Regions from separate parts of the Ligilactobacillus animalis genome, predicted to be linked through region 2. Evidence: a T-box and tRNA genes for the amino acid it is inferred to sense, from the RefSeq annotation. Region 2 holds a T-box; the other holds one or more tRNA genes.

Region 1 (3,466 bases), 130 kb from region 2:
CCGGTGATCGGGGTCGAACCGATACGTCCTCAACGGACACTGGATTTTGAGTCCAGCGCGTCTGCCAATTCCGCCACACCGGCATCAAGGGCGATAGATGGGAATCGAACCCACGAGTGCCGGAGCCACAATCCGGTGCGTTAACCACTTCGCCACTATCGCCATAGCCAATATACTATATAATAATACTACATCTAACTTTACTTGTAAATAAAGTTAGGTTGATTTCATAAAAAAAGCTACCATAACGGCAGCCAAAATATAAAGTCACAACGGTCCTAACCGGATTTGAACCGGTGATCTCCTGCGTGACAGGCAGGCGTGATAACCCCTACACCATAGGACCATATTGCGGGAGCAGGATTTGAACCTACGACCTTCGGGTTATGAGCCCGACGAGCTACCAGACTGCTCCATCCCGCGATAATTATATATTGTGATGACCCGTACGGGATTCGAACCCATGTTACCGCCGTGAAAGGGCGGTGTCTTAACCACTTGACCAACGGGTCATATTAACGGAGAAGGAGGGATTTGAACCCTCGCGCCGTGTTACCGGCCTACACCCTTAGCAGGGGCGCCTCTTCAGCCACTTGAGTACTTCTCCAGATGGGCCTAAGTGGACTCGAACCACCGACCTCACGCTTATCAGGCGTGCGCTCTAACCAGCTGAGCTATAGGCCCATTTAACACTTAAGCGGGTGACGAGAATCGAACTCGCGACAACAGCTTGGAAGGCTGTGGTTTTACCACTAAACTACACCCGCATATAATGTTGTTAATGGCGCGGGACGGAATCGAACCGCCGACACAAGGAGCTTCAATCCTTTGCTCTACCAACTGAGCTACCGAGCCATATTTACGGTCCTAACCGGATTTGAACCGGTGATCTCCTGCGTGACAGGCAGGCGTGATAACCCCTACACCATAGGACCATTATTGCGGGAGCAGGATTTGAACCTACGACCTTCGGGTTATGAGCCCGACGAGCTACCAGACTGCTCCATCCCGCGATAATAAAAAGGAGGATAAGAGATTCGAACTCTTGCGTGGTTTGACCCACCTGACGGTTTTCAAGACCGTTCCCTTCAGCCAGACTTGGGTAATCCTCCATAATATTTAGTTACATACTATGATCCATCTAATAAATAGATCAAATGGACCTTGTAGGACTCGAACCTACGACCGGACGGTTATGAGCCGTCTGCTCTAACCAACTGAGCTAAAGGTCCGAGGCACTAGTACGTAAATCGCGGCGGAGGGGATCGAACCCCCGACCTCCCGGGTATGAACCGGACGCTCTAGCCAGCTGAGCTACACCGCGATGTTGATTTTAAGAACTTTCGTTCAATCGGGAAAACAGGATTCGAACCTGCGACCCCCTGGTCCCAAACCAGGTGCTCTACCAAGCTGAGCTATTTCCCGATATATGCACCCAGCAGGAGTCGAACCTGCAACCTTCTGATTCGTAGTCAGACACTCTATCCAGTTGCGCTATGGGTGCGTATTATTAATATTTAATGCCGAGGACCGGAATCGAACCGGTACGGTGATCACTCACCGCAGGATTTTAAGTCCTGTGCGTCTGCCAGTTCCGCCACCCCGGCATGATCAGCTAATATTAAATTATTGATCAAGCGGAAGACGGGATTCGAACCCGCGACCCCCACCATGGCAAGGTGGTGTTCTACCACTGAACTACTTCCGCATTAATGGTGCCGACTAGAGGATTCGAACCTCCGACCCTCTGATTACAAATCAGATGCTCTGCCAGCTGAGCTAAGTCGGCGCTAAAAGCAAGTGACTTAATTATTTTATAACAATTATAAATAATTGTCAAGTGCTTTTTTTGTTTTAATGAGTCGTGACAGGCTCGAACTGTCGACCCTCTGATTAAAAGTCAGATGCTCTACCGACTGAGCTAACGACTCATGATGGAGGATACAGGGCTCGAACCTGTGACCCTCTGCTTGTAAGGCAGACGCTCTCCCAACTGAGCTAATCCTCCATAATGATAGCGTGGCAACTTCCTACCCTCGCAAGGGGCGATCCCCTAACTACTATCGGCGTTACAAAGCTTAACTTCTGTGTTCGGAATGGGAACAGGTGTAGCCTTTGTGCTATCGCCACCACACTTTTTTGTGAGAACCTTGTTCTCTCAAAACTAGACAATATCTTTATTTCCGAAAACGCTACGTTTTTGACTTGGTTAAGTCCTCGACCGATTAGTAATGGTCCGCTCCATACGTCACCGTACTTCCACTTCCATCCTATCTACCTGATCATCTCTCAGGGGTCTTACTTCCATAAAGGAATGGGAAATCTTATCTCGAGGTGAGTTTCGCACTTAGATGCTTTCAGCGTTTATCTCATCCATACATAGCTACCCAGCGATGCCCTTGGCAGAACAACTGGTACACCAGCGGTATGTCCATCCCGGTCCTCTCGTACTAAGGACAGATCCTCTCAAATTTCCTACGCCCGCGACGGATAGGGACCGAACTGTCTCACGACGTTCTGAACCCAGCTCGCGTACCGCTTTAATGGGCGAACAGCCCAACCCTTGGGACCGACTACAGCCCCAGGATGCGATGAGCCGACATCGAGGTGCCAAACCTCCCCGTCGATGTGGACTCTTGGGGGAGATAAGCCTGTTATCCCCAGGGTAGCTTTTATCCGTTGAGCGATGGCCCTTCCATGCGGAACCACCGGATCACTAAGCCCGACTTTCGTCCCTGCTCGACTTGTAGGTCTCGCAGTCAAGCTCCCTTATGCCTTTACACTCTGCGAATGATTTCCAACCATTCTGAGGGAACCTTTGGGCGCCTCCGTTACCTTTTAGGAGGCGACCGCCCCAGTCAAACTGCCCACCTGACACTGTCTCCCGCCGCGATGAGCGGCGAGGGTTAGAGTGTTCATACAACGAGGGTAGTATCCCACCAGCGCCTCGATCGAAACTAGCGTTCCGACTTCTACGGCTCCTACCTATCCTGTACAAGTTGTACAAACACCCAATATCAAGCTACAGTAAAGCTCCATGGGGTCTTTCCGTCCTGTCGCGGGTAACCCGCATCTTCACGGGTATTATAATTTCACCGAGTCTCTCGTTGAGACAGTGCCCAGATCGTTACGCCTTTCGTGCGGGTCGGAACTTACCCGACAAGGAATTTCGCTACCTTAGGACCGTTATAGTTACGGCCGCCGTTTACTGGGGCTTCAATTCTGAGCTTCGCTTACGCTAACCCATCCTCTTAACCTTCCAGCACCGGGCAGGCGTCAGCCCCTATACTTCATCTTACGATTTTGCAGAAACCTGTGTTTTTGATAAACAGTCGCCTGGGCCTATTCACTGCGGCTGCACATTGTGCAGCACCCCTTCTCCCGAAGTTACGGGGTCATTTTGCCGAGTTCCTTAACGAGAGTTCTCTCGCTCACCTTAGGCTACTCGCCTCGACTACCTGTGTCG
Region 2 (3,466 bases):
TTGAAACAAGTTTTTGGGATCCAAAACTTCTCACCTTCGATCCGGGTCGCTCGTGATGTCGAAGAAGTTAAAAAGGTCGCAACACAAATGGTGGCTGAACAGTTCCACGAAGGTATGACGTTTAAGATCAACACGCGTCGCTCTGATCATAACTTCCAATATGATACCAACGAATTAAATGATATGTTGGGGGGCCACATCTTAAAGACGGTCCCAGGGATCAAAGTCAAGATGAAAGAGCCGGACATGATCTTACGCGTTGAAGTTCGAGTTAACGGGATCTATCTTTCTTCTGAAACGATCGATGGTGCCGGTGGTCTGCCGGTCGGGACAGCAGGTAAAGCGATGTTGATGCTTTCTGGTGGGATCGACTCACCAGTTGCTGGTTATTTAGCGATGAAACGTGGGGTGGATATCGAAATGGTCCACTTCTTTAGCCCACCATACACCAGTGAACAAGCTTTGAATAAGGCTAAGGAATTGACGGCTAAGTTGACTCCATATGTTGGTCGGATCCAATTTATCGCTGTGCCATTTACTGAGATCCAAGAAACGATCAAAGAAAAAGTGCCATCTGGTTACTTGATGACGATCCAACGGCGCTTTATGTTGCGTTTAAGTGAAATGATCGCTAAAAAGCGCAATGGTCTAGCGATCTTCAACGGGGAAGCTTTAGGGCAAGTAGCTTCACAAACACTGGAAAGTATGGCTGCGATCAATGATGTAACGACGATGCCTGTTTTACGTCCAGTAGTTTCAATGGATAAAAATGAGATCATCAAGATCGCCCAAGATATCGATACATTCGATCTTTCCATCCAACCATTTGAAGATTGCTGTACGATCTTTGCACCACCAGCTCCAAAGACTAAGCCAAAGATCGATAAGGCACGTTATTACGAAGAACGCCTTGATGTTGAAGGCTTGTTAGCTCGGGCAATGGAAAATATCACGATCACAGATATCAAGATCGGTGATGAATTTATGAACGAAAAACAAGCAGATTTCGCTGAATTGCTATAAAAAGCGCTTGACGCGTGCTTGTTTCAAGGCTAAAATACATCTATAAGCTTTGAACAAGAGGTTTTGATCGCTAACTGTTTTCAGAGAGAGGCGGGTGGGTGCGACGCTTTAACAGACGATCAGATAGTAGCTTGTGAGCTGTCCTACTGAAACTAAGTAAGTAAGACCGGATATCTATTCGTTAACGCAGATCAAAGAGGGGTAAAAACCCAATTTAGGTGGTACCACGGCACTGTCGTCCTAAGCGGATGGCGGTGCCTTTTTGTTTAGAGCCGGTCAAGATAAGAAAGGAAGATAATAATGGCACGTGACATCGAAATGTCAACCAAATACGATCCTAGTCAAGTTGAACCAGGACGTTATCAAAAATGGGTCGATGCTGGGTTGTTCAAGCCAAATGGCGACAAAGAAGCTAAACCATATTCGATCGTGATCCCACCACCAAACGTAACTGGTAAGTTACACTTGGGCCATGCTTGGGATACAACGTTACAAGATATGTTGATCAGACAAAAACGGATGCAAGGTTTTGATACCTTATGGCTTCCTGGGATGGACCATGCCGGGATCGCAACACAAGCTAAAGTTGAAGCACGTTTAGCTGAAGAAGGGATCTCCCGTTACGATCTAGGACGCGAAAAGTTCATCGATAAGGTTTGGGAATGGAAAGGCGAATATGCTGATATCATTCATGCGCAATGGGCTAAATTAGGTCTTTCTTTGGATTATGATCGTGAACGTTTTACCTTGGATGAAGGCTTATCGCATGCTGTTCGCCGTGTCTTTGTAAAGTTATATGAAAAAGGCTTGATCTACCGTGGTGAATACATCATCAACTGGGATCCAAAGGCTCGGACTGCTTTATCTGATATCGAAGTTATCCACCAAGATGACGAAGGTGCCTTTTACCATGTGAAATATCCATTTGTTGATGGAACAACATTCAATGGGAAAGATTACATTGAGATCGCAACGACACGTCCTGAAACAATGATGGGTGACGTGGCTGTAGCAGTTAATCCAAAAGATGAACGCTACAAAGACTTGGTCGGTAAAGAAGTGCTCTTGCCACTCCAAGGGCGTCATATCCCGATCATCGCCGATCAATATGTTGATCCTGAATTTGGGACTGGGATGGTGAAGATTACCCCAGCACATGACCCTAATGACTTTGAAGTCGGTAACCGTCATGACTTAGAACGGATCAACACGATGAACGATGATGGTACGATGAATGAACGAGCTGGTAAATACAACGGCATGGACCGTTTTGATGCTCGTAAAGCGATCGTTAAAGACCTTGAAGATCAAGGCTACATGTTAAACATCGAAAAGATCACGCACAGTGTGGGTCACTCTGAACGGACAGGTGTGCCAGTTGAAGCTCGTCTCTCAACACAATGGTTCGTTAAGATGAAACCATTAGCTCAAGCAGCTTTGGCTAACCAAGATTCGGATGATCGGGTCGACTTTGTGCCAGAACGTTTTGAAAAGACCTTTACTCAATGGATGGAAAACGTTCATGATTGGGTCATTTCACGCCAATTATGGTGGGGCCATCAGATCCCAGCTTGGTATAACAAGCATACGGGTGAAACTTATGTTGGTGAAGAAGCTCCAGCTGATATCGAAAATTGGGAACAAGATCCTGATGTTTTAGATACTTGGTTCTCTAGTGCTTTATGGCCATTTTCAACGATGGGCTGGCCAGATACAGATGCGCCTGACTTCAAGCGTTACTTCCCAACTAATACGTTAGTCACAGGTTATGATATCATCTTCTTCTGGGTATCACGGATGATCTTCCAAAGTATCGAATTTACTGGTCGCCGTCCATTTAAGGATGTTTTGATCCACGGTTTGATCCGGGATGAACAAGGACGCAAGATGAGTAAATCACTTGGCAACGGGATCGATCCAATGGACGTGATCGACAAGTATGGTGCTGATGCTTTACGTTGGTTCTTATCCAACGGTTCAGCACCAGGCCAAGACGTTCGTTTCTCCTATACGAAGATGGATGCAGCTTGGAACTTTATCAATAAGATCTGGAATGCTAGCCGCTTTGTGATCATGAACCTCGATGAAGATACGACTGCTACTTTACCAGCTAAAGCAGAATGGCAATTAGCTGACAAGTGGATCTTGAGCCGCTTGAATGATACTGTCAAAGAAGTAACGCGTCTCTTTGATAACTATGAATTTGGTGAAGCTGGTCGTGCCCTTTACAACTTCATCTGGAACGATTTCTGTGACTGGTACATCGAAATGGCTAAGGAAAACTTGACGGGTGACGATGCTAAGGCTAAGCAAAATACGCAAAGCATTTTATGCTATGTCTTGGATCAAACATTACGTCTCTTACATCCGATCATGCCATTTGTGACCGAACAGATCTGGTTAGAAATGCCACATGAAGGCGAATCTTTGGTAACAGCTGCTT

What was found. The T-box of region 2 lies ahead of GSR62_RS03430 (valine--tRNA ligase). A T-box ahead of a tRNA ligase gene usually reads a tRNA of that ligase, here a tRNA-Val.
Region 1: it encodes a tRNA-Val, which carries the amino acid that the T-box ahead of GSR62_RS03430 (valine--tRNA ligase) is inferred to sense. The anticodon was not compared.

Annotation. Positions count from the first base shown of each region.
Region 1 is NZ_CP047141.1:563,697-567,162, reverse strand. It holds tRNA gene GSR62_RS02790 (tRNA-Leu) at 1-83, opposite strand, end outside; tRNA gene GSR62_RS02785 (tRNA-His) at 90-162, opposite strand; tRNA gene GSR62_RS02780 (tRNA-Asp) at 274-346, opposite strand; tRNA gene GSR62_RS02775 (tRNA-Met) at 350-423, opposite strand; tRNA gene GSR62_RS02770 (tRNA-Glu) at 441-512, opposite strand; tRNA gene GSR62_RS02765 (tRNA-Ser) at 520-607, opposite strand; tRNA gene GSR62_RS02760 (tRNA-Ile) at 611-684, opposite strand; tRNA gene GSR62_RS02755 (tRNA-Gly) at 697-767, opposite strand; tRNA gene GSR62_RS02750 (tRNA-Phe) at 783-855, opposite strand; tRNA gene GSR62_RS02745 (tRNA-Asp) at 863-935, opposite strand; tRNA gene GSR62_RS02740 (tRNA-Met) at 940-1,013, opposite strand; tRNA gene GSR62_RS02735 (tRNA-Ser) at 1,023-1,112, opposite strand; tRNA gene GSR62_RS02730 (tRNA-Ile) at 1,159-1,232, opposite strand; tRNA gene GSR62_RS02725 (tRNA-Met) at 1,251-1,324, opposite strand; tRNA gene GSR62_RS02720 (tRNA-Pro) at 1,352-1,425, opposite strand; tRNA gene GSR62_RS02715 (tRNA-Arg) at 1,431-1,504, opposite strand; tRNA gene GSR62_RS02710 (tRNA-Leu) at 1,522-1,607, opposite strand; tRNA gene GSR62_RS02705 (tRNA-Gly) at 1,637-1,708, opposite strand; tRNA gene GSR62_RS02700 (tRNA-Thr) at 1,714-1,789, opposite strand; tRNA gene GSR62_RS02695 (tRNA-Lys) at 1,859-1,931, opposite strand; tRNA gene GSR62_RS02690 (tRNA-Val) at 1,936-2,008, opposite strand; rRNA gene rrf (5S ribosomal RNA) at 2,018-2,134, opposite strand; rRNA gene GSR62_RS02680 (23S ribosomal RNA) at 2,206-3,466, opposite strand, start outside.
Region 2 is NZ_CP047141.1:695,119-698,584, forward strand. It holds gene thiI (tRNA uracil 4-sulfurtransferase ThiI) at 1-1,023, shown strand, start outside; T-box leader at 1,064-1,269, shown strand; gene GSR62_RS03430 (valine--tRNA ligase) at 1,324-3,466, shown strand, end outside.